Regions from separate parts of the Agarivorans sp. OAG1 genome, predicted to be linked through region 1. Evidence: predicted binding sites of a transcription regulator. Region 1 holds the regulator's gene; each other region holds the start of a gene.
The links. The regulator sigma-54, encoded in region 1, starts transcription at its own class of promoters, with help from an activator protein. The targets are predictions, from matches to a motif close to GTTGGCACGNNNNTNGNNT.
Positions count from the first base shown of each region.

Region 2: nifB (nitrogenase cofactor biosynthesis protein NifB) is a predicted target of sigma-54. The motif match lies at 1,735-1,753, and genes of this name have one in related genera.
Region 3: OAG1_RS04930 (PEP-CTERM sorting domain-containing protein) is a predicted target of sigma-54. The motif match lies at 2,528-2,546, and genes of this name have one in related genera.
Region 4: OAG1_RS08150 (FlgO family outer membrane protein) is a predicted target of sigma-54. The motif match lies at 2,185-2,203, and genes of this name have one in related genera.

Region 1 is NZ_AP028990.1:4,022,475-4,028,349, reverse strand. Features, by position in the region: gene mgtE (magnesium transporter) at 1-669, opposite strand, end outside; gene OAG1_RS18300 (HPr family phosphocarrier protein) at 739-1,008, opposite strand; gene rapZ (RNase adapter RapZ) at 995-1,852, opposite strand; gene ptsN (PTS IIA-like nitrogen regulatory protein PtsN) at 1,879-2,322, opposite strand; gene hpf (ribosome hibernation promoting factor) at 2,330-2,617, opposite strand; gene OAG1_RS18280 (RNA polymerase factor sigma-54) at 2,642-4,144, opposite strand; gene lptB (LPS export ABC transporter ATP-binding protein) at 4,197-4,922, opposite strand; gene lptA (lipopolysaccharide transport periplasmic protein LptA) at 4,922-5,401, opposite strand; gene lptC (LPS export ABC transporter periplasmic protein LptC) at 5,427-5,875, opposite strand, start outside.
Region 2 is NZ_AP028990.1:2,311,634-2,317,508, forward strand. Features, by position in the region: gene nifA (nif-specific transcriptional activator NifA) at 1-1,177, shown strand, start outside; gene OAG1_RS10525 (transglutaminase-like domain-containing protein) at 1,177-1,638, shown strand; gene nifB (nitrogenase cofactor biosynthesis protein NifB) at 1,789-3,105, shown strand; gene OAG1_RS10535 (4Fe-4S binding protein) at 3,105-3,368, shown strand; gene OAG1_RS10540 (nitrogen fixation protein NifQ) at 3,377-4,003, shown strand; gene OAG1_RS10545 (TOBE domain-containing protein) at 4,262-5,098, shown strand; gene modA (molybdate ABC transporter substrate-binding protein) at 5,115-5,875, shown strand, end outside.
Region 3 is NZ_AP028990.1:1,060,105-1,065,979, reverse strand. Features, by position in the region: gene OAG1_RS04950 (Lrp/AsnC family transcriptional regulator) at 1-43, opposite strand, end outside; tRNA gene OAG1_RS04945 (tRNA-Phe) at 474-549, shown strand; gene OAG1_RS04940 (BamA/TamA family outer membrane protein) at 697-1,851, shown strand; gene OAG1_RS04935 (DUF4442 domain-containing protein) at 1,927-2,403, shown strand; gene OAG1_RS04930 (PEP-CTERM sorting domain-containing protein) at 2,600-3,313, shown strand; gene OAG1_RS04925 (SMP-30/gluconolactonase/LRE family protein) at 3,537-4,559, shown strand; gene OAG1_RS04920 (hypothetical protein) at 4,614-5,072, opposite strand; gene OAG1_RS04915 (TonB-dependent hemoglobin/transferrin/lactoferrin family receptor) at 5,409-5,875, shown strand, end outside.
Region 4 is NZ_AP028990.1:1,734,810-1,740,684, forward strand. Features, by position in the region: gene OAG1_RS08130 (hypothetical protein) at 1-254, shown strand, start outside; gene OAG1_RS08135 (Arm DNA-binding domain-containing protein) at 342-596, shown strand; tRNA gene OAG1_RS08140 (tRNA-Arg) at 829-904, opposite strand; gene OAG1_RS08145 (flagellar assembly protein T N-terminal domain-containing protein) at 980-2,122, opposite strand; gene OAG1_RS08150 (FlgO family outer membrane protein) at 2,231-2,815, shown strand; gene OAG1_RS08155 (LPP20 family lipoprotein) at 2,796-3,272, shown strand; gene OAG1_RS08160 (FlgO family outer membrane protein) at 3,331-4,077, shown strand; gene flgN (flagellar export chaperone FlgN) at 4,279-4,698, opposite strand; gene flgM (flagellar biosynthesis anti-sigma factor FlgM) at 4,706-5,029, opposite strand; gene flgA (flagellar basal body P-ring formation chaperone FlgA) at 5,107-5,787, opposite strand.

The sequences.
Region 1 (5,875 bases):
GTCGTTTTCATCCATAGATACATGGATGGTTTCTGCGTTTCCATCCATTACTTCTCGAACATTAACGTTGGGGCTTACTGTAAGCAGAGTAGATAAAGGAATGTCGCCCAGTAGCAAGTCATCTTCGTCAACTACGTACAGGGCGTCGGTAGCCTCTGGCAGTTCGCCACGTAAACGTAAGTAGCGCAATACCACATCGATACTTACGTCGGCCCGTAAGGTAATGGTATCGGTATTCATGATACTGCCAGCAGTATCTTCAGGGTAAGCTAGAGCAGCTTCTACACGGTGCCTGTCTTGACCATCCATTTGCTCAAGAACTTCTTGGTACACGCTGTCGGGCAGACTTCTTAGTACATAAGCGATGTCGTCGGTGTCCATGCCTTCAGTTGCGGCGGCCAGTGTTTCTGGTGCCATTAACTGAAGTACCCCTTCCATTACATCTTCGTTTAGCTCTTCGAGAATTTCACCATGTTGCTCGGGGTCGGTAAGTTGCCATAACACTTTACGCCCTGCTGGTGGGCTAGATTCTAGTAATAGTGCTACGTCACAGGGAGGCATTTGATGAAGCATGCGCCTAACATGCACGAACATACCGCTGTCGAGGGCTTGGTTTAGCTCCTGTAAGCGTTTGTGCTGATTAGGGTTTAACTCCATCTCTTCTGGCATAAGCGATCCCTATTGTTATTTTGTTATGTACTGCTTGCTAATTGTAGCTTGGCTTTATTGCGTATAGATTTATTCTTCGTTGAAGTTAGCTTCTACTAGGGCTTGAACCGCATCTAGAGCGGCTTCTGCGTCTGCACCTTCAGATACTATGGTTAACGTACTTCCTTGCGCACTGGCTAGTACCAGTAAACCCATAACGCTGGCAGCAGAAGCCGTTTTCTCACCGTCGATAATACTCAGCTCAGCGTCAAATTGCTGAGCCAGCTCAACCAACTTGGTGGCAGGACGTGCGTGCAGACCTAATTTGTTTTTTACTACTACTTGTCTAGTGAGCTTCAAGGCGATGTTCCAAAGTTCGGTGGCGTCGTTGTATTTTTCGATGAGCGCTAAAAAGGCTAGCAAGCTGCTCGGCCACATACACCGAGCGATGTTGCCCGCCAGTACAGCCAATCGCAATGGTTAAATAGGCTCGATTGTTAGCTTCTAAATGCGGTAACCAAGATTGCAATAACTGGCTAATCTGCTCGATATATTGGGTAACTAAAGGCTGCGCAGCCAAGTATTCTTGCACGGCTTTATCTAAGCCGGTAAGTGGGCGTAGCTCTTCTTGCCAATGCGGGTTAGGTAAAAAACGCGCATCAAACATGTAGTCGGCATCGTTAGGCACACCATTTTTAAATCCAAAGGATTCGAACACCAAAATTAGCTGTTGTTGTTGGTCACCAGTAACGCGTGAGCGAATCAAGCCGCTTAGCTCGTGTACCGATAAACGGGAAGTGTCGATACGCAAATCGGCATTTCTAGAAATGGGGGCTAATAGCTCGGTTTCTGATTCAATCGCTTCTGCTAAAGATAAGTTGCTTTGGCTAAGCGGGTGTACCCTGCGTGTTTCGCTGTAACGGCGGATCAGCGCTTCATCTTTCGCATCTAAAAAAATGCTTAACAGATTAATGTCAGGCCCTGCATCTCGTATTAGCTGTCCTACCGGTGATAGCTCATCGGGAAGATTTCGAATATCAATGCTAATTGCTACTTTAGAATAGGTTTTTTTTAAGTTGTCGATAAGTGATTGCCAAAGCACAACCGGCAAGTTGTCGACGCAATAGTAGCCGAGATCTTCCAATACTCTTAAGGCGACGGTTTTACCTGAACCCGAGCGCCCACTAACGATGATCAGTTCCATGATAATCCCTAAGGCTGATTAGAGTATTAGGCTACCATGATGTCGTACAATTCGTCATCACTTTGTGCACAACGAAGTTGTTTACATATTTGCTTATCGTTAAGTTTTTCAGCTACTTGAGCAAGAGTATTAAGATGTTGCTTACATTGATCTTCGGGTACTAGTAATGCAAATACCAAGTCTACTGGCTTGTTATCTATTGCATCGAAGGAAATAGGGGGATCGCAACGCAAGAAAACCGCTGTGGCTTGATGCTGGTTGTCGATACGGCCATGAGGAATAGCGATGCCTTGGCCAATACCTGTACTGCCCATTTTTTCTCGATTTAACAAGCTTTCAAAAATGCATTGGGTAGTGGTATCAAGCTGTTTGGCAGCCAGTTCGCTCACTATTTCTAGGGCGCGTTTTTTTGAAGAGCATTGAACTGCACTTTGGGTGCAGTCCAAGCTAAGTACTTTATTTAGTTGCATGGGGGGGCTAACGTTTGTTAAGTTTTTCTTTATGTTTGATGACTTGGCGATCAAGTTTATCAATCAGGCTGTCGATGGCGGCATACATGTCAGAATGCTCAGAGGTTGCAAATACTTCGCCGCCGTTTAAATGTAATGTGGCTTCAGCAATTTGGTTCAGTTTTTCTACGTTGAGGATGACGTGAACGTTATTGATCTGATCGAATCGTCGGGTGAGTTTGGCAAACTTGGTGTGGACATATTCTTTCAAAGATTCAGTTATTTCTACGTGGTGTCCAGTAAGGTTAATTTGCATAGATATCTTCCCCTTTTAGTGGCCTTAGATAAGGCTCTTACGTTGGTTAGAAGGTGGAATTGCTAAAGACTCACGATATTTAGCGATCGTACGTCTTGCCACCTTGATCCCCTGATCTGCCAAAATATCAGCAATTTTGCTGTCGCTGAGTGGTTTACTGGTATTTTCGGCAGCTACCAGTTTCTTGATTAATGCACGAATAGCGGTTGACGAACACTCACCCCCGCCATCGGTAGCCACATGGCTAGAAAAGAAATATTTAAGTTCGAAGATGCCGCGAGGTGTGTGCATGAATTTTTGGGTGGTTACCCGGGAAATAGTGGATTCATGCATTTCTACAGCTTCTGCTACATCGTTCAGTACCATTGGCTTCATGGCTTCTTCGCCATATTCAAAAAACGCCTGTTGATGATGAACAATGCAGTTGGATACTTTTAATAGGGTTTCATTTCGGCTCTCGATACTTTTAATAAACCACTTGGCTTCTTGTAAGTGGCTACGAATAAACTGGGTATCGTTAGCGTTGGTAGAGGTTTTACTTAAAGATGCATAGTGGGAGTTAACACGCAACTTAGGCATTGCATCTGGGTTGAGCTCTACAACCCAGCGGCCTTGGCGTTTTACAACCGATACATCCGGAATAACATACTGGGCTTGATTAGGCTCAACCGCGTTACCAGGTCGAGGTTCAAGCGTATGAATCAAACGCATGACTTCGCGTAACTGGTCTTCTTTAAGTTTGGTTTTGCGGGCTAATAGACGAAAATCGCGATTAGCCAATACATCAATATGATTTGAAACTACATCTTTGGCTTCATTTAGCCAAGGTGTATCTTCAACAAAACGGCTTAGTTGAATCAGTAGGCACTCCTGCAGTGAGCGAGCCGCAATACCAACAGGGTCGAAATGTTGGATGCGTTTAAGTACTGCTTCTACTTCATCTAGCTCTACATCTAAGTCATTGTTATCGCTTGAACGTAAGCCCTCTAGTAGCTGCTCACAGTCTTGGGTGAGGTAGCCCGATTCATCTACTGCATCAATAATGGCTAAAGCAATAGCTTGGTCTACTTCACTAAATGGAGTGAGTTGCATTTGCCACAATAAGTGGTCTTGTAAAGAGTCGACAGTTTCGCCCTGAAACAACATATCGTTGTCATCGCTAACCGCGCTGCCAGATGAGCTGGCTGGGGCAGAACTGGCGCTGTAGATATCGTCCCAAGTAGAGTCAACAGGAAGGTCGTCAGAAACAGTTTCTTGATTAATGGCATCGCCTGCTTCAATTTGACTGTTGTCTATGTCAGCAGTGGATTCGGCCTCGGTAGACTTCTCGTTGGCAGATTTAGCGTCGGTTGCGTCACTATCACTGGCGTGAGACTCATCCGCCTCAAGCAGAGGGTTACTTTCCAGAGCCTCTTGAATCTCTTGCTGTAAATCCAGTGTTGAAAGCTGGAGTAAGCGAATGGCCTGTTGTAACTGGGGGGTCATGGTTAACTGCTGACCAAGACGCAACTGCAAAGATGCTTTCATTAACTACCGCTGTTCCTTCTTCTTATTGTCTTTTTTTAAACTTGCACTTTAACTATAGCTTGAATTGTTCTCCGAGATAAACTCGTTTCACATGTTCGTTTTCGAGAATTTCTTCTGGCTTTCCTGAGGCTATCAATTCGCCTTGGCTAACGATATAGGCATGCTCACAAACATCGAGAGTTTCTCGAACATTGTGGTCGGTAATTAGTACACCTAGACCGCGATCACGTAGATGTTCAATGATCTTTTTAATATCGATAACAGAAATAGGATCTACCCCTGCGAAGGGTTCGTCAAGCAAAATAAACTTAGGTGCGGCGGCTAGCGCTCGAGCAATCTCAACTCTTCGGCGTTCACCACCTGACAAGCTCATGCCTAGGTTTTTGCGAATATGGCCAATGTGAAACTCTTCAAGAAGGTCGTCTAATGCACCAATTTGTTGCTCTTTATCGAGGTCTTTTCGGGTCTCTAATACGGCGAGAATGTTCTTCTCCACAGATAAGCGGCGAAAGATAGACGCTTCTTGCGGAAGGTAGCCAATGCCTTTGCGTGCGCGGGTATGCATCGCTGTACTAGAAATATCGTCATCATCGATGAGGATGCGGCCTTGGTCACGAGGCACCAAACCCACCACCATGTAAAAAGTAGTTGTTTTGCCAGCGCCGTTTGGACCTAACAAGCCAACAATTTTACCGGTTTCTACATTTAGACTAACGTTTTTGACTACCTTACGGCCCTTGTAGGCTTTGGCTAGGTTTTCAGCAATTAGGGTACTCATTATTGCTGGTCTTCCTTGGGCGTTAGTTCGTCAAGTTGCTGCGGTAGGAAAATAGTAGTTACACGGCTGTTTTCGTCGCCTTGTGCCACCATTTCTTGTTTGTTGATGCTGTATTTGATCATTTTACCTTTTACCAAGCTCTCTTCTTGTTTGAGTTGAGCATTGGTAGTGAGTGTTAGCGTTTGGGTTTTTAAGTCGTAGCGCACTTCGTTCGCTTCAGCTTCAATTGGCTTGCCGCTATCAAGTAATTGATAAAACGTTGCGGGTTCGCCTTTAGCAATCATAACTTCGCTGCCTTTTTCTTCACTACCAATAACGCTTAGCTCTTCGGCGTGCATTTTAATCGAGCCTTGAGTCACCACAACATTATTGTAAAAGGTGACTCGGTTTTCTTTGATATTGACCTGCTGGCGGTCAGCATCAACAATAATTTGTTTGTTGAAGTCGTCTTCTAGTGCTTGTGAACCCCAAGAAAACATAAACAAGCTAGCTGCAATTGCTAACTTACTCTTGTGGGTTGTGGTAAACCGCTTCGATATCATCTAATAAAGTCACTATTTCGTTGGCTAAATCACCGTCCATGCCAACGCCATACAGTTCGTATGAAGGGCCATAAACGGTAACAGGTTGATCGCTGCTCATGGTTTCTGTTTGCAGGTCGATCTCCAATTTTTCGGTTATTAAGTCGCGAACATACTCGCCACGGCTTAAATTTTTAATTACTACATTGTCATTTAAAATGACGTTTTGCTGCTGCTGTACTGTAGCGTGATCGGCCACAATTTGCCATACAGGTTGGCTTGGATCTGGGTACACTAAGATCTTTGGTTGAGCAAAAGTTGTGTGCTTAAGTTGTTCAAAAAACTCCATTTCCTCAGCGTAGATCCGATAGCGCGGGCTACCATCTTCGCCAAAACTCACGCTGTAGAGCTTTTCGGCAACAAAGTTTGGTT
Region 2 (5,875 bases), 1.7 Mb from region 1:
ACCATTTATTGCAGTACCGATTAAGAAATCCAATGAAGTATTAGGCGTACTAGCCGCTCAGCCACAAATAGATGCTCCAGAAAAACTAGCTTTGTTTACCCGGTTTTTGGAGATGACCGCAAATTTAATTGCAAAAAGTGTATTGCTTGCCAAAGACGTCGCCGTACAAACCGATCAACTAGAAGCTGAACGTGACAGATTAAGGCGCAAAGTAAGAAGCAACTACAGTATGGACAACATCGTTGGTCATTCTCGGGTAATGCGCAGAGTGTTTGAGCAAATTCGCTTAGTGTCTAAATGGGATAGCACGGTACTTATACGCGGTGAATCGGGCACCGGTAAAGAGCTTATTGCTAATGCTATTCACTACAATTCGCCTAGAGCTACTGGGCCTTTTATCAAGCTTAACTGCGCTGCCTTACCCGACAACTTGTTGGAGTCGGAGTTGTTTGGTCATGAAAAGGGCGCGTTCACCGGAGCGGTAAAACAGCGCAAAGGCCGTTTTGAAATGGCTGACGGTGGCACTCTGTTTTTAGATGAAATTGGTGAAATCTCGTCTGCGTTTCAAGCAAAACTGTTGCGAGTTCTTCAAGAAGGCGAGTTTGAACGGGTAGGCAGTACCCAAACCATTAACGTCGATGTGCGTATTTTGGCGGCAACCAATCGAAACCTAGAAGAAGAGGTTAAACAAGATCGTTTTCGTGAAGATCTGTATTACCGACTAAATGTTATGCCGATGTTCCCGCCACCGCTGCGCGACAGAATTGAAGACTTACCCGACTTAGCTGAGTTTTTAATTGAAAAACTGGCTAAACAACAACGGCGTAAGCTACAACTTACCGATGGCGCTATTCGAATGATGATGGCTTATGACTGGCCCGGTAATGTTCGTCAGTTGGAGAACCTGCTCGAACGCGCATCTGTGATGAGCGAAAGTGGGGTAATTGATCAAGATTTAATTGTTATCGATGGTTTAGATGGTCCTAAAATTAGTCCACGGCCAAGCATCGAAAAAGTTAACTTGGAAAGCCAGGAAATGGACGAGAGGGAGCGAGTTATTGCAGCCTTAGAGCAAGCTGGATGGGTGCAAGCTAAAGCAGCTCGCCTACTCAATATGACACCAAGGCAAATAGCTTATCGTATTCAAGTAATGAATATTAACGTTAGACAGCTTTAATGGAACAGCTGGCATTTAGCGATGTAACCGACCTATGCCAGTTTATGCAACAGCGGCTTAGCTATACAAATCAACAACAGCGTAAGCAAGCCGCTTTAAATGGCTTCTGGTGGAAAACTCCGGCTGAAACCTTACGCGATGGTCATGGCTTTTGTTATGACCTAGCCGCTTTTGCATTGCATAATCTGCCTTTATCTTTGTTACCCCAAGCCAAGCTTCTGTTGGTTGTTTGGGGTGACTTTGCTAAGCAATCAAATGCAGGCCACTTTGTTTGTACCTTTAAAATCCAGAAATCCTACTACAGCATCGACAATGGGCGACTTAAAGGTTCTTTTACTTTCTCGGCACTACTACAATCAGCATCTCGGAGTAATCAGGTCATTGTATATAAATGGCTGTTATTGAGGGATATTAGCTACCACATTAGTTATAAAGAGATGGCAAAATTTATCTGCGATTAACACCGCCACTCTGTCGTATTTACAACAAATACGACATACAAGCTTACTTCTAAGGTGTTTGTTCCTTTTAAGTAACTGTATTTAAAGAAAAAGATACTTGGAACAGCACTTGCAAAACTACCTATATAGTAGTGTACAAGGAAGCTTTTCATGACAATACAACCACTTAAGCAAGCCAATGGAGAGAATCCGTTAAGCGCACAAGCCAGCAAACAAGCTGCTTTAGTAGCAAAACATCCGTGCTTTTCAAAAGAAGGCCATCAGTATGCGCGAATACATTTACCTGTAGCGCCTGCTTGTAATATTCAATGTAATTACTGCAATCGAAAATTTGATTGCAGTAATGAAACCCGACCCGGAGTCGTCTCTAAGTTGCTTTCTCCAGCAGCTGCAGTAAAGCGTTTTGTAAAAGTTAAACAGCATGTTCCAGAAACCCAAGTAGTAGGTATTGCTGGGCCAGGAGACCCTTTGGCCAACCCGAAGGCGACTTTGGCGAGTTTAAAGGCCATAGACAAAGTAGATTCTGATGTTCATCTGTGTGTTTCTACTAATGGTTTGGCCTTAGCTGATCAACTTGAGTCGCTGATGGAAGCAGGCGTTAGGCATTTAACCATTACCATTAACTGTATTGATGCTGATATTGGCCAACGTATATACCCTTGGGTGTATTTCAACCAACGTCGCTTGAGGGGCAGAGAAGCAGCGCAAACCCTAATTGATCGCCAATTACTGGGTTTAGAAGCGGCTATTAAGGCGGGGATGCTAGTAAAAGTTAATACGGTATTGATCCCTGGGATCAACGATTTTCATATTGAATCGCTGGCTAAAGAATTGGGTAGATATGGAGCCTTTATCCACAACATAATGCCGCTAATCTCTGATCCAGCACACGGTACTTACTTCGGCCTGATGGGGCAGCGAGAACCCACCAAGCAAGAGCTAAACCTTGCTAGAGAGCAAGCCGGTCAGAGTATGCAGCAAATGACTCATTGCCAGCAATGCCGCGCTGACGCTGTTGGTAAATTAGGCCAAGACATAGATTTGGCTGCGCTCGAGAATAGTGAGCCAGCACAAGCAGCAAGGTCGATACAGGTTGCTGTTGCTAGTAGTAGTTTGAGCTTGATTGATCAGCATTTTGGCCACGCCACGCAGTTTTCTATGTATCGAGTAAGCGCAGACGAGATTACTCAGTTAGATGACTTTTCTTGGCAGCAGTATTGCCAAGGCAGTGAGCAGTGCGATGACTCCGCAGTCAAAGATTTAAGCCAACTAAAACATGTCGACACAATTTTGTGTAGTCGAATTGGCCACGCTCCGCAGCAGGAATTGTCTGCAATGAACGTAAAAGCAAACACCGATTATGCCTTGCGGGATATACGGGTTGCTCTTGAAGACCTTCAACAGCAATTAGCTGCGCAACAGGCAAATTCAAGCACATCTAACTGTAGCATGGGGGAGTGTAGCTAATGGCCTTATCAATTACTAAATCATGTATAGCGTGTTATGCCTGTAAAGAAGTTTGCCCCAGTAAAGCGATTACCAGTGGCGATAAACAATTTGCGGTTATTGCTCACCGCTGTGATGAGTGTGCAAACAATGTTAATGGTGCTCAATGTGCTCAAATTTGCCCCGTTGAAAACGCCATTGTTGATGCAAACGGTTGTTCGTTAAATCCTCCTGGTTCGTTAACCGGATTGCCCCAAGAAGCCAACGTTATTGCCTTAAGTTAGGAGCGTTTATGGAAATACAAACTCTTCAAGAAACCACAAGTTTTATAGGTACAGAATGGCAACAAGCTTTATCTAGGGTTTGCCCACCAATGTCTATGCACAATAGAAACTGGTTTAAGTTGATCATTCATAGCCAATTAAATGGCCAAGCCGAACTGCCTTATGGTCTTGGCTTAGATAATGCCAGTTATATGGACTTAAAACGGGCAATTGCTAGTGACGATATTAGTAAACAAGAGCTTTTGTGGAAACAGCCTTTTAAAGCGGGTTTGCGTAAACGCGCTCAAGTACTAGAAGAAGTATTTGAACTACGCATGCAAGAGCGCAACGAACTGAGTGCGCTGCTATTTGCTCATTGCAACGAAAAAGTGCCTTTTGCCTTTCAAATGGCAATTATTGTGGCCACTGCCTGTTTATCTCAATCGCATCTTTGGCATAGCTTAGGGCTGCGCAACCGCAGTGAACTTGGTGAATTACTTAAGTACAACTTTCCGTTATTACATCAGCAAAATACTAACAATATGCGCTGGAAACGTTTCTTTTACCGTCAGCTTTGCCAACAAGGAGGGGACTACGTTTGCAGAGCACCTAGTTGTCAGGAATGTTCTTCCTATTCCGAATGCTTTGTAGATTAAAACTGTTTCAAAGGGCTAATTAAGTTAGCCCTTTTTTCTTGTTTTAGATCTTCGTTATATACCCAACAATACAGCGTAGTTTGTTAACTTCGCTACAGCTATTAGTCACCTTACTTTGTTGCTTAACCCCAATGTTAACGGGCTTTCTGGCGATATTTGATGGTTGGCGTCGTGCTTGCACTAAGGTAACTAACGGTGCGGTTAGTTCGCATTTGTTCAATTTAACTGAGCGCCTAAAGGCGTTGTATAGGTGCGAATATGACCTTAAGAGAACTTAATCATACCAACCAACCACTGATGGGAAAAATTAAGCTTTGTAGTGAGCTAGGTCCATTTCTTAGTGATAAACGAATAAAGCTTTTAGAGGCCATTACTGAATACGGTTCTCTAAGTGCAGCGGCTAAGTCTATTCCTATGTCTTATAAAGCAGCTTGGGATGCGCTAGATGCAATTAACAACTTATCTGAACATCCTTTGGTTATTAAAAAAAGTGGCGGTAAACATGGAGGTGGAACTCGGCTGACCGATTACGGAATTGGCCTGTTAAGTTTATACCGTGCCTTAGAGCTTGAGTATCAACAAGCTTTTGAACAACTGAAGCCGAAAATTAACGAACCCTGCGATGAGCAGCTAAACGTAGTTGAATTTAGACAACTAATGCGCCGTATGAGTTTGCGTTGCAGCGCAAGAAATCAACTACTTGGCCAAGTTGTATTGATTGATAAAAAATCAGTTAACTGCTTAGTTAAAGTGGCAATAAGCCGCCAACTAACCGTTAACGCCTTACTGTCTATGGAATCTGTAGAAGAGCTAAATCTTACACTAGGCAGCGAAGTATTGTGTTTAATTAAAGCCTCTCAAGTAAGCATTCGCAAAGGTGCAGATACCGCCAAGAGTAACACTAACCAATTTGTAGGGCGGGTTAGCCGTATAAACAAGGGGCCAGACAACTTGGATATTAGTGTCCAGCTAGCCGAACAAAAAAACTTATCCGCTATTGTTCCAAGCGTACTTGAGGAACAACTCGATATAAAAGAGCAGTGCCAAGTAGCCGTCTCTTTTAGTGCATCCGCAGTCATTATTTGTAGTTATTAAACTCTAGGAAGTAGTAATGAAAAAACTATTAAGCAAGTTATGTGTTTGTTGGGTTTTACTGGTTGTAGCAATACTAAAGGTAACAAGCCTTCAAGCTGCAGAAATTAAAGTTGCTGTTGCAGCAAATTTTTATAAACCTGTTTTGACCTTGGTCGATCACTACCAAAAAGAAACCGGGCATCACGTTCAAGTGTCTGCTGGTTCAACAGGTAAGTTATATGCACAGATTAAAAATGGTGCGCCATTCGAGGTATTTTTAGCCGCAGACCAACAACGACCTAGTTTATTAGTAAAAGAGGGATTAGCTGAGCCAAAAAGTCAGTTTACCTATGCTCTAGGATCCTTGGTGCTGTGGTCGAACAACCCAGAGTTAGTGGACGGCAAAGGTGAAATACTAAAAGAAGAATTAAAGCATATCGCTATTTGTAACCCTAAAACAGCTCCCTATGGGGCTGCCGCGGTTAGCGCAATGAAAAACCTTGGCGTTTACAACGAACTTGAGCCCAAATTTGTAGAGGGGCAATCTGTTGGACAAACCTACCAACAAATTAGTTCTGGCGCAGTTGATCTGGGTTTTGTTGCTTTATCCCAAGTACTCGTTGATAAACAGTTAAATGGCGGCTCGCTATGGTTAGTGCCAAATGAACTGTACTCACCAATTAAACAAGACGCAGTGTTACTTAAGCAAGGCAGTAACAATGCGGCCGCAAAACAATTTTTAGCTTATCTGCAAACAGAACAATCTAAGCAGCTAATTAAAGATTTTGGATACGGCGT
Region 3 (5,875 bases), 1.8 Mb from region 1:
GCATCAAATCTAAAATCTTTCTATCGGTGCGATCAAGGCGCATTACTTACCTCCAAATTTAAGTATCATTTCAACCTTGGTTTATTTCACCCCAAATAAATCCAAACTACAACAATCATTGCCAACAAACTCTAAAAATACGCAATATAGACAAACACTCACCCCTTTATATTAAATATACTTATTACAGTGAAAAATACTCGGGAACGGCAACAAATATACCCATTTGCTAGCCAATAGTTTGCTCACCACGTTAACTAGCCCCACTCTAATCGGCATTTACCCTTTGCCAGTACAGAGAACAGTGAAACCCATCACTTAAGTATCCAAACTATCTAAAGGTGGCTTAGGCCACCTTTTTGTTTATTCTTTTGCCAGTTGTTGTGCACCATTTAATCGAAGCTCAATTATTTCATTTTTTTTACTGATTTCGGTTGACTTAAACCGGCAAAATTCGTTTAATAGCGCCCGTCGCCCGGATAGCTCAGTCGGTAGAGCAGAGGATTGAAAATCCTCGTGTCGGTGGTTCGATTCCGCCTCCGGGCACCACCTTTAAAAAGCCTGCATTTATGCAGGCTTTTTTCGTTTTAGCTTCCCATACTAAATACCGCAAAAGGCTATCGCTTTAGTTGGCGAATAGCTAAACTCTAACTAAGTGTTTGATATCACATTGCCCACTATTTCAAGGAATGAAATATGCGCCTTTCTTCTTTAGCCCTAGTTTTACCGCTAGTTCTTTCTTCTGGACATAGCCAAGCCGATTTTTTCGAACAGTTTGTTGACCCTACCGACGGCCGTATGGATGCTAGCCAATGGCTTATGGATAACGCGGTAGGTTTTCTGCCGGTACCAATTATTATTACCGACCCCGCGGTGGGTTACGGCGGCGGTTTAGTATTAGCTTTTTTTCACGAAAACGAAGAACTGCAAAATGAACAGCCAGATGATCCCAATGCCCCGCTAAAACTTACACCTAGTGTGTCGGGTTTATTAGGGCTAGCGACAGAAAACGGCACGCGAGGTGCGGGGGCGTTTCATATGGGCATATGGAAGCAAGACAGTATTCGCTACATCGGTGCAATTGCGGGTGTAGATGCCAATATTGATAGCTTTCGCTTGCCCAGCGAAGGGGCAGTTGGCGACATTCCCATTAGAGTTAATCTAAAAGGTACTTACTTACTGCAACAAATCCGCTTTCGCTTAGGCGATAGCCCGTGGTTTGCTGGAGCCAAATACACCTTTTTAAATAGTGACAGTGAGTTTTCTATTGGCAACCTGCCTGATTACTTAAAGCCTCAGTTGAGCATGAAGGATGGCGGAGTAAGCCTGCTGCTTAACTACGATACTCGAGATAACTCGTTTAGCCCTAACCAAGGTCTGTATGGCAACATTAGTTACGCTAAACACGCCGACTACTTTGGCGGCGATAATGATTACTCAATCGCCTCTGGTGAGTTTTCTGGCTTTAGTTATCTAGGCAATAGCTTCCAAGGCTCTATGCGTTTATCGGCCTCAAGCGCCCATGGCGATACTCCTTATTATGCGCTGCCATTTATTGATATGCGCGGCATACCAGCTATGCGCTACCAAGGCGAGCGTATGGCGACTTTACAAGGTGAGCTGCGCTACGACTTTGATGCACGCTGGTCTGCGGTTGTATTTGGCGGTGTTGGGCAAGCATTTAGCTCAGAGCAAAACCTAGGTGACACGCCTAACCGCTATGCTAAAGGCCTAGGTTTTCGTTACCTAATGGCTAGGCGCTTTAATTTACGTACCGGGATAGATATTGCCAGAGGCCCAGAAGATACCACCCTGCACTTTATTGTGGGCGCTGGTTGGTCAGATTTTTAATCCGCCAAACAACAAATGTTGACTTTTTGTTAACAACAAGCTCTACTGGTAAGACCTCTTAAACAAGGAAAAGTTATGCTTCCCAGTGTTCGTAAAGCCAACTTGATGTTGAGTTTGTTTGGTATGTTCAAAGTACCCTTGATTTGGTACTGCCGTCCTAAGATCCTTGAGATGGATGAACAGAAGGTTATTGTTAAAATTCCCCTTAAACGCCGAACCAAAAACCACCTTAACAGTATGTACTTTGGAACCTTAGCGGTTGGCGCAGACGTAGCCGGAGGCTTCTTAGCGATTGCTAAAGCCGAACAATATGGCAAAAAAGTATCGCTAGCGTTTAAGGCGGTTGAAGGGCAGTTTTTAAAGCGCCCGGAAGCAGATGTTATCTTTAGTTGTACCGACGGCAAGCTCATTGACCAGATGCTCGAGCAAACCATGCAAAGCGGTGAGCGAGTAAACCAAGCCGTAACGATTAATGCTACCTGCCCCTCTATTAGCGGCGACGAAGTAGTGGCCAAGTTTTCTCTAACCCTCTCTTTAAAAGCCATCCAATAAACCAATAGTCGGCTGTATTCAGCCGGCTTTTGCAATTTGCAAACAGCTAAGTGCAACTCGCTCCATAAAGCTAGAAGCAAGCATTGTTTGGCACTAAGCCTTTGTAATAAAAGGCACTATAAACATTGGCACGAAACTGGATATAACACCTTAACTACGCGCTAAACAGCGCTTAAATTTAGTTGTCGAGGTTTAAATGAAATCTATATCGCATGCTTTATTTATCACTGCTTGTATTAGCTTCTCAAGCCATGCTGGCATTATTTACACTATTGAGGCTCCTGGCATCCAAACTTCACAAATTAGTGGGCCTAGCTATACAGAAAACTTCGACAATTTAACTTCATCCCAACTCAGCAATGGCTACCAAAATGCCTTTGGAGAGTACTCGGTAGATAAAGGCCAAGCCAAAGTGGCTGATTTTGGCGTTTATGGTGGAGCACATGGCGAAGGTAAATACTTATTTATTCCAAATAAAAGTGCCGTTCAGCTCATTTTTGACCAGCCTGTAGGCTACTTTGGTTTTTGGTGGAGTGCCGGAGACAATGGAAACCAACTTAGTATTACCACCCAGTCTGAGCAGTTGTCCTTTAAAACCAACCAAATTCTTGATGCTGCTGTGCTAGAACCTGGCCATTACGGTAGCCCTACTAGCGTTAAAGGCAACAAACGTGAACCGTATGGTTACGTTAATCTATTCGCCGAAAGCAATGCTGACAAAATTACCGCTATCCGCTTTTTTGGTCGCAACTTCGAGACAGATAACCACACGGTAAGTATTCAACGCGAAGCACTAACCGGCCGCTCATTAGCACCTGTAACAGTGCCGGAGCCGAAGACTTGGTGGTTAATTAGCTTAGGGCTTGTATTGCTTTTATTGAGCCAGCGACGCTCAAAGCGAACCGCTTAAGCTTAGAAGATCATTGAACGCCTATTCCCCTCCCCAACTGGATAACCAATTATTAAGGTAATCTTGCACGATTTAGTAAAAAAGCGCAGTAAAAACGAGACTTAAGCAGAAACACTTAGGTTAATAACTTGTATTCTTTGAATCACAGCAACAAAATGGAAAACCAATTTAACAAATTAGTTAACCAGAAATATTTATTGCTCATCATATAAAGGAATACTAAATGAGAACTGCCTTTGTTTTAGCCGCTAGCTTGCTTGCTAGCGCTTGTTCAACTACCTCTGATCAACTCTCCATCGCCGATGCCGCGGAAACAACCGGCTCAATTGAGTTGATTAACCCACAAGCAAAACAATTTATTGCGGCAGACGCCAAGATTAGTATTCGTGGAAAGGGCTATCGCTGGACAGAAGGGCCAGTATGGATTGAACAACATGGCTTCTTGCTATTTTCCGACATCCCCAACAACACCATCGTAAAGTATCAACCTAATAAAGGTACCGAGCTTTATCTAGAAAACTCTGGTGCTACAGGCCTACAGGAAGGAGACTACGGACAAGGCTCTAATGGTTTGTTATTGAACCCACAGGGACAGCTGGTGCTACTTCAACAAGGTGACCGCCGTGTAGCACTCATGGATGCCCCATTAAACGAACCTCAAAGTAAATTTGTTACGCTGGCTGGCGAGTACCGAGGCAAGCGCCTAAACAGCCCAAATGATGCGGTTTACCACAACGATGGCAGCTTATACTTTACCGATCCTCCTTATGGACTAAATTCAGGCATGAATGACTCGCGCAAAGAATTAGACTTTCAAGGGATCTATCGTCTAAGCCAAGATGGCGAGCTTGAGTTACTAGACAACAGCGTCAACTTCCCAAATGGCATTGCCTTAACGCTTGATCAAAAAACCTTAATTGTGGCGGTGTCTGATGACAAACATCCACGCTGGTTAGCTTATGATGTAAACCCAGACGGCAGCATTAGCAACAAGCGGATATTTCACAACGCTAAAGCGTTACTTGGTGTAGCTGGAGAACAAGGCTTACCAGATGGAATGGCGGTTCATTCTAGCGGTAATATCTTTGCCACAGGGCCAGGTGGAGTGTGGTTGTTCTCCCCAAAAGGGGAAGTACTTGCCAAAATACGTACCGGACGTTTAACCGCTAATTGTACTCTGTCGGCCGATGAAAAATACCTGTTTATAACAGCTCACGACACCCTAATGTCGGTGCCACTGTTGTAATGAAATCAGCTTGCTTAATGAGGCCTTAGCGCCTCTTTAAGCAAGTACTTAACTTTACTGCTTTTGCCACTTTTCACCTTTTAAGGCCATAAAGTCACGCCCCATTTTTAGCACTAATATCTTGCTGTCAGTCTCATTATCAATATACGCACCGGCTGGTACCGTGGCTAGCTCGTCTTTAGCAAGCATTAACCCGCCTGGCATCTTTTTACCACCAACAACATTTCCCCCCTCGAGCACTGCCATTTCAATTACCGACGGAGCTTGAAAGTACCAATACTCATCATCTTCAGCACTAAGTGGATACTCTCCTTTTAGAAAACGTACACCACGCTTTCCCTGTTGGGCGCTGTCTAACCATACTAAGGCATCATTAAACTGAACCTTGCTGGCGGGCTCACTAACCTGGGTAACTGGGCGCTCCTCAAAACCAGAACCCACCCCCACGGATTTACATGCACTAACTAACAACACGCATAAGGTTAAACATACAACACGCTTTATTTGTAACACTTCAATTCCATCCTTAGGTTTAAGTCGCTATACAGAGTTATTTTCACCAATCATCAAAGCTTGGCGAAGTGTGCTTAAAGCTTAGTATATTCTGCCAAATCAAACAGCTATATAAACACCATTATCCAGCTTGGCTGGCTACACAAATTCTTCTAGATAAAATCAATTAGTGGCTAGAGCTTTAATGCCAACTCAAGATATTTCCCATATTCAGCCCTTCCAATTTTAGCTACTTACAAAACTATAATTAAATGCAAATGATTTTAATTCTCATTCGTATTATGTATAGTACCGCCTAATTAAAACTTAACAGGATAAGGAACAAGCCTGAAAACCATGAAAGCATTCAATCGCACTCTAATTGCTAATGCAGTAATTTTTAGCCTTAGCCCTCTCGCTTATGCCGAAACAAATAGCACCATGTTTGACGAAGTGGTGGTATCAGCAACCCGTACCGAGCAATCGGTCAAAGACATCTCTTCTAGCATTAGCTCGGTAAGCTCTGAGCAGCTAGAGCAGCAAATGGCTAATGATTTAAATGACGCTGTTCGTTACGAACCCGGCGTAACCACTACCGGGCAAGGCCGTTTTGGCACTAGTGGCTTTAATATTCGTGGCCTAGATGGCAACCGAATTAAGCTAATGGTAGATGGCATCGAGCAACCCACTGCCTATAACCCTGGTGGCGATGTGATGAACAAGGGGCCAAATGCTTATGAAATTGACACCCTAAGTGCCGTTGAAATTAACAAGGGGCCAGCCTCTAGCCTTTACGGTAGTGACGCCTTAGGCGGCGCAATATT
Region 4 (5,875 bases), 2.3 Mb from region 1:
AAATTGTCTACGGAAACAAGGACAAAGCCAAGAGCAAAATTACGTTGTTGATACTGAATGACGGCGATGGGGATGGTGAGGCAGCTAATGAGCTATATCAAATGACCCAAATTAGCGGCACAACATATACGTGTCCTTGGGTTGCTCTGGAAAATGAGTTTAGCGCCAAATATTTCGAAATCAATGCGACTCAAACGAAGATATTAATGAAAAGCATATGCCTAGCATATAACGCACTGTGCGAGAGTTGCTAACGCACAGCTACATATGTGTCGACGTCGACACCACCGACCGAGAGGCAGCAATTAGCTGCCTTTTTTGATCGAGAGGAGCTAGTAATAATGACTGAATCAGATATTGCAAAATTAGAACCTAAGAAATCGCCGTATATGCTAGCCGACAACGGGCGCGGTTCAGTTAAGGGTTTATTTGTTCGTATCACGCCAGCAGACACCAAATCATTCATATTTAAGTACAACACTGGCAAGCACAAGCAAACACCGTCGCGGTTAAAGCCTTACTACAAGTCGGAAACTATCGGCAAGTTCGGTACTGTGTCGCTCGAAGCTGCGCGCAAGGCCGCTCGCTCCATGTGAGATGAACTTCTTGGATTGGGGGCGGATAAGTTTGAAGCCAAAACCAAGGACGCAACCGTAGACGACGCTGTGAAGGCATTGAGCGAATCCGAATCTGCAAAGTCGCTGGGGGCGCTCAACAAAAAGATTACCTATCTAAAAGCGGCATTCGCGTTTGCGGTTCCTAGCTAGAGCACGATTCGAACCACTACGATTTTCGATACCGTCCGACGCGCTGATTCGCGGCAGATACTGGCGTCCCCTACAGGATTCGAACCTGTGTCTAAGACTTAGGAGGTCCTTGTTCTATCCAGCTGAACTAAGGGGACACTAAAGTAAGGCGCACACCTCGTTTAGTGTGCGGGTACATTATACTCAGCTTTAACTTTATGAAAAGCAAAGCCTTACTGTTTGCTTACTAAGTCACCAAGTTGAATATTTGCCGTCATGCTTGGGTCAACCGCTACCACGATGGCACTCTCTTGATACACTTGCTCAATTCTTACCATGCTGTCAGCCATTATTTGCTCTTGGCGTGGAATGTCCCAGTTTCCCCAGTGATAGTTTTGATGAATTAAGTTTAACAACATGCCGCGGTTAAGCTGATTTGCTTTCCCTAGGTTTATTTGCCAGCGGTCTGGCCCAAGTACTTTTACCACGCTGCCTTGTAAGGGTTGGCAAGCCAGTAGAGCATCTACTTCGGTAACCACTTGTTGCAAGGTCGCGTTTACCGTTTCTCCATAGGCCGATAACCAAAACTCGGCAGAGTGGGGGGATATCACTTCTCTGGCGTCAAACTCCCATGGCGCGTTTACCGAAAAGCGCTTGTAGTATATTTCTTCTAAATCAATGGCGTTGTATACCCTGACATTCACCACAAAGTAACGTTGCGGATAACTAAGGTTAATAAATTTAGGTTTGTGCACTTGGTCTAGCGAAATGTTCTCGATTTCTAAGCCAAGCAAATATTGTGCGCCATAACGATCGGCAACATCTTTAATGCCCTTGTAGTTATGTTCTCCTGGCTTGTAATAGTTTAAAGGTAACTTTGGTGGGGGCTTTACGTTGAACTGATTACCCACCTGCCGAGCGATGTCGTAGGTGCGTTGCTCAACTGCTGGTGATAGCTCTTGTAGTTGGCCCACACGCGCTTGATGTTGCTGCTTTAAGAAGGGAGGGAGTAGCAACATGTTTTTGCTATAGCCGCTTGCTTTGCATTGGCTGGTAGCCGGGAATACGTCGGCTTGTAAAATTATATAGTACTGCTGGCCGTGATTACCTTCGTCTAATACGGTTAGGTTATGCAAGGAGCCTTTAGAGACCACTTCAATTTGATCAAGCGTGAGTTGCCCGCCAGAGACTTTGCTGATGCTGGTAACAGACGCCCCCGAATACAACAGAAGCTGCTTAACCGCATCTTGGGTGGCTAAGCTTTTGGCTTGTTCAAAGTCGTTGTTTACGATGGTGGCTTGGCCCTTAGCCTCGTACCATATTGCCTGTGTCGACATGCTAATTAGCATCCCAACTAAAAGAATTATCTGTTTCATAAGGCCCTCCTATGTTTCGGAGTAAGCAATAACTATACCCAAAATAAAACGCTATTTTTTTGACTGGAACGGTTATTGCTTGGAACAGGGAAGTCGGAGGAGATTGATATGCGATATACGACACTATTTATTTTGCTGGTAACGCTACAAGGATGCAATACCAGTTTACATCATGTTTCTAATTATCCTTATGTGGAGCCGCGAGAGCAGCAAGATGCCGCTTTGTATGTGCATGTCGACAACCTGTCTCAACAGCTAACTGATGACGTGGATTTAACTGAAACTGACTCTGTGGCCATAAGCACGGTGGTGGATTTAGACAACTTGCAATCGAGCGATGGATTTGGGCGGCAAGTGGCAGAGGCAATGTTTGCCGCTTTATCGCGTGAAGGCGTAAATATGGTAGAGCCACGCCTTACTGGACGTTTGCAAATGGACCCAGGTTTCGGCGAATTTTCTTTATCGCGAGATGCAGATTTACTGAGAACTGAAATGGAAATTACCTACGTGGTGGTTGGCAGTTTTCAGCGAACCACTTCGGGTAGGCATGTGAATCTTCGTTTAGTGGAGCTATCTAGCCAAGCGGTTGTGTCGGCTGCTTATCAATTTATCCCCAATATGGCGGGGGCAACTTCACCGCGTGTGACTAGTGTAAATGGGAGCTTGCAGCGTCATGAACAATCTGTACTTTAGAGCGTGGTTTATTAGTTTGGCGGTTTTGTTGTTGCTAGCTTGTACGCCAACAACCCAAGTTAAACAAGTTGAATGGACTTATGAGCCTCCGGGTGACTTTACCGTGGTTAATGCTGTTGGCTATGCGCCTATTAGTCAGCAACGTGGCGCAGACATGAGCGCTAAACAATTACGCGCAATGAAAGCCTCTAAGTTAGATGCTTATAGAGAGCTTTCTGAGCAAGTGTATGGCCAACATATCGATAGCACCGCAACAGTCAGCGATATGGTGCTTGGTAACGAGCGTTTAGCCGCCTCGGTTGCCGGGGTAATTCGTGGTGCTAAGGTGATTAATGCCTACGCAGTTGACGATGTATATGTCACTGAGTTGCAACTTGATTTCCGAGAAGTGTACCGCGTTACTATGTCTATGGCGCCAACTCGTCATCTTGAGAGTCAAAAAACCGTTCATTTTTAGTAAAGATTTTACCTTTCTGGCCGATACTTAAAGCGTAATAGACGATTAAGGAATCGACATGAAAGGTATATCTTTAGTAGCCTTGGCTACTTCAATGCTGGTGGGGTGCTCTAGTTCCCCATCAATGCAAAAAGTTGTAGTGTACGATGGCTCAAAGCATCACGCCGCACATACTCACAATGCTCACTACATGGAAGGTGTTGTAGATGAGAACGGCCAGTTGTTTTTAAGTGGAATGCAAAGCCGTTCGCTTAACCCCGCCAGCCCAGATATGAGTGACCCTGATGTTCAGCACTCACTTACCGATTATGTAAACCTGATGTCGCAACGCTTAGTCTCAAGCTCTCACTATGTGAATGCTGATACACCAATCGGGGTGGCTTCGTTTGTTCCTTTAGATAACCTTCGCACCACTGATTTATTTGGTATGCAGTTAGCTGAAAGCTTTGTTTACGAGATGCAACAAAGTGGCTTTTCGGTGATTGATTATAAAACCACTGGTTTTATTCGCATTACCCCAGAAGGGGACTTTGTATATAGCCGCAACGTAAAAGAGTTATCTAAGCGTTTACCCATTGAATACTTGCTCGTAGGTACTTTTAGCAAATCAAATAAAGGTATTTTGGTGAACGCTCGGATCGTTGGCGCTCAATCAAAAGTAGTGGTTGCTTCTGCTCAAGAGCTTATTCCCAATGAAGTGTATCAAAGCAAAGTACCTGCACCAGTTAAGCGAGACGGGGTAATGATTATCGAGTCGCGTAAGCAGGCCAGTAAAATTAAGATGCCGATGGGTGAGCGTGGTTAGTTAATTTCGTCTATTACTGTTATACGCAAAACCCTAGCCTTGGCTGGGGTTTTGTTGTTTTTGAATATGTAACTACTACAAGCAGCACTTTTCCAAATAACAACAGTAGAGCATTCAGAAGTGCAAATTCAATTATATTTAGGTAACCACTAAATGCCCAATTAACTTGGGTTATAGAGGTTTTTGGAAACGAGGAGGAACTTAAGCTTTAAAGCCTTTACCCATTCGTTGTGAACTGTGCTTTTTACCTAGTTTGTCATAGGTAGACGCATTTTGGTTTTGCAGTTGGTCAATTACGGCACTTAGCTGTTTGACTTTTTCATTGCTGGCTTTAATTATTTCGCCATTTAGCTGATTGCGTTCCTGGCATTGGGCAAGCAAACCTTTGATGGTATCTACTTGTTGAACAAATTGAGGGTCTGAATTCAGCTGTTCTATATTGGGTGACGCTGCGATCTCTTCATCGGCACTCGCTATTAGCGCCAATGCTTGTTCTTTTTGCTCAGCAACAGCATAAAGAGCAATAGTATCATCTTGTTCAAGAGCAATTTTTTCTTGCTCCAAAAGAGAAAGCAGCAAGGTGAGTTGCTGCTCTTGAGTATTCAGTAGTGGGGCGATCATAGGCTAATTATCCAAGCGCTTTATTAAACTCACTCTCAAAGTCACCCATTTTCTGTGCAACTTTATTGGCATCTACTTGATAAGTACCATCGGCCACCGCTTGCTTGATTGATTCGAGCTTCGAGCTTCTGCTATCTGAATCACTGAGCAAATTCTGCTGAATACGGTTTAGTTGTTGTGCTTCGTTTGTAAGCATAACTGAATCCTGGGCTGCAGCAGAACCAGCGGTTGAACGTTGTTCAGCGCTTTCTTTTGTGCCTTTGTCAGCAACTCGATTTGAGTCTAGTTGACTAGGACGGTTTCCACCTAAGTTGTTAATATTTAAAGCCATAATGGCGCCCCACAGTTAATCAATTTTTCGTATTCAATAAAGCTATCGGCTTGCTTTGGTAAAACTTTAGAAAAAAATTAAAGTTTTACCTCAACTATTCCAATCGCTTTTACTCGGCCGGTGACCAGACGCTGAGACTGATTATTTCTAACCCGAATGGTATCACCGATAGTGCCACTAGACAAAGCGGTACCTTGGGTCGTTACATTCAGCCCACCTGCATTGGCGGAGATGGTAACAGCATCACCTTTGCAAACTATGCAAATATCGCGCCCAGTTATAATTTGGTCTTTACGCATTGCTCGCCTAAGTTTAGCACCAACTAAGAGCCCTAGCTCTGTGAAGTAACTGCCGCGTAAGCGATTCTCGGGTAAAAAATTAGTGGTAAGTTGCGCGTTAGTTAAGGCGGCCCCTTCCTGAATGGGGGAGGCTGCTACTACCACGGCAAGCAATACTTGTTTGCGTACTGGGATATAGAGGCGCCAGTTTGCGTGTTCATCACAAGTAACTAATACACTGGTGTTTCTCCGAACTTCACCATTGGCTAAACTGTAACGATAAGGCGTTGAACAGTCGGGGATCGCGATTCGCTCATCTAATTGATTAGCGGTTAGCTCAATTTTTTGACTATTGTCGTGAGTTATCTGCGAATAAACAAAATCTACTGCTGCTTTTTCAAGCTGCGAGTGCAGCTCACTAGTGTGAGCAGTAAGACTAAAACAAAATAATACGAGTGAAGCAGCAATTTTTATCAACATTTCCGATATGATACCGATAAAGCAAAGTAACAATTGGCTTTTTTGTCTATGCTTAACAAGTCGATGTTAAGCCTCTTGGTGTCAAAAA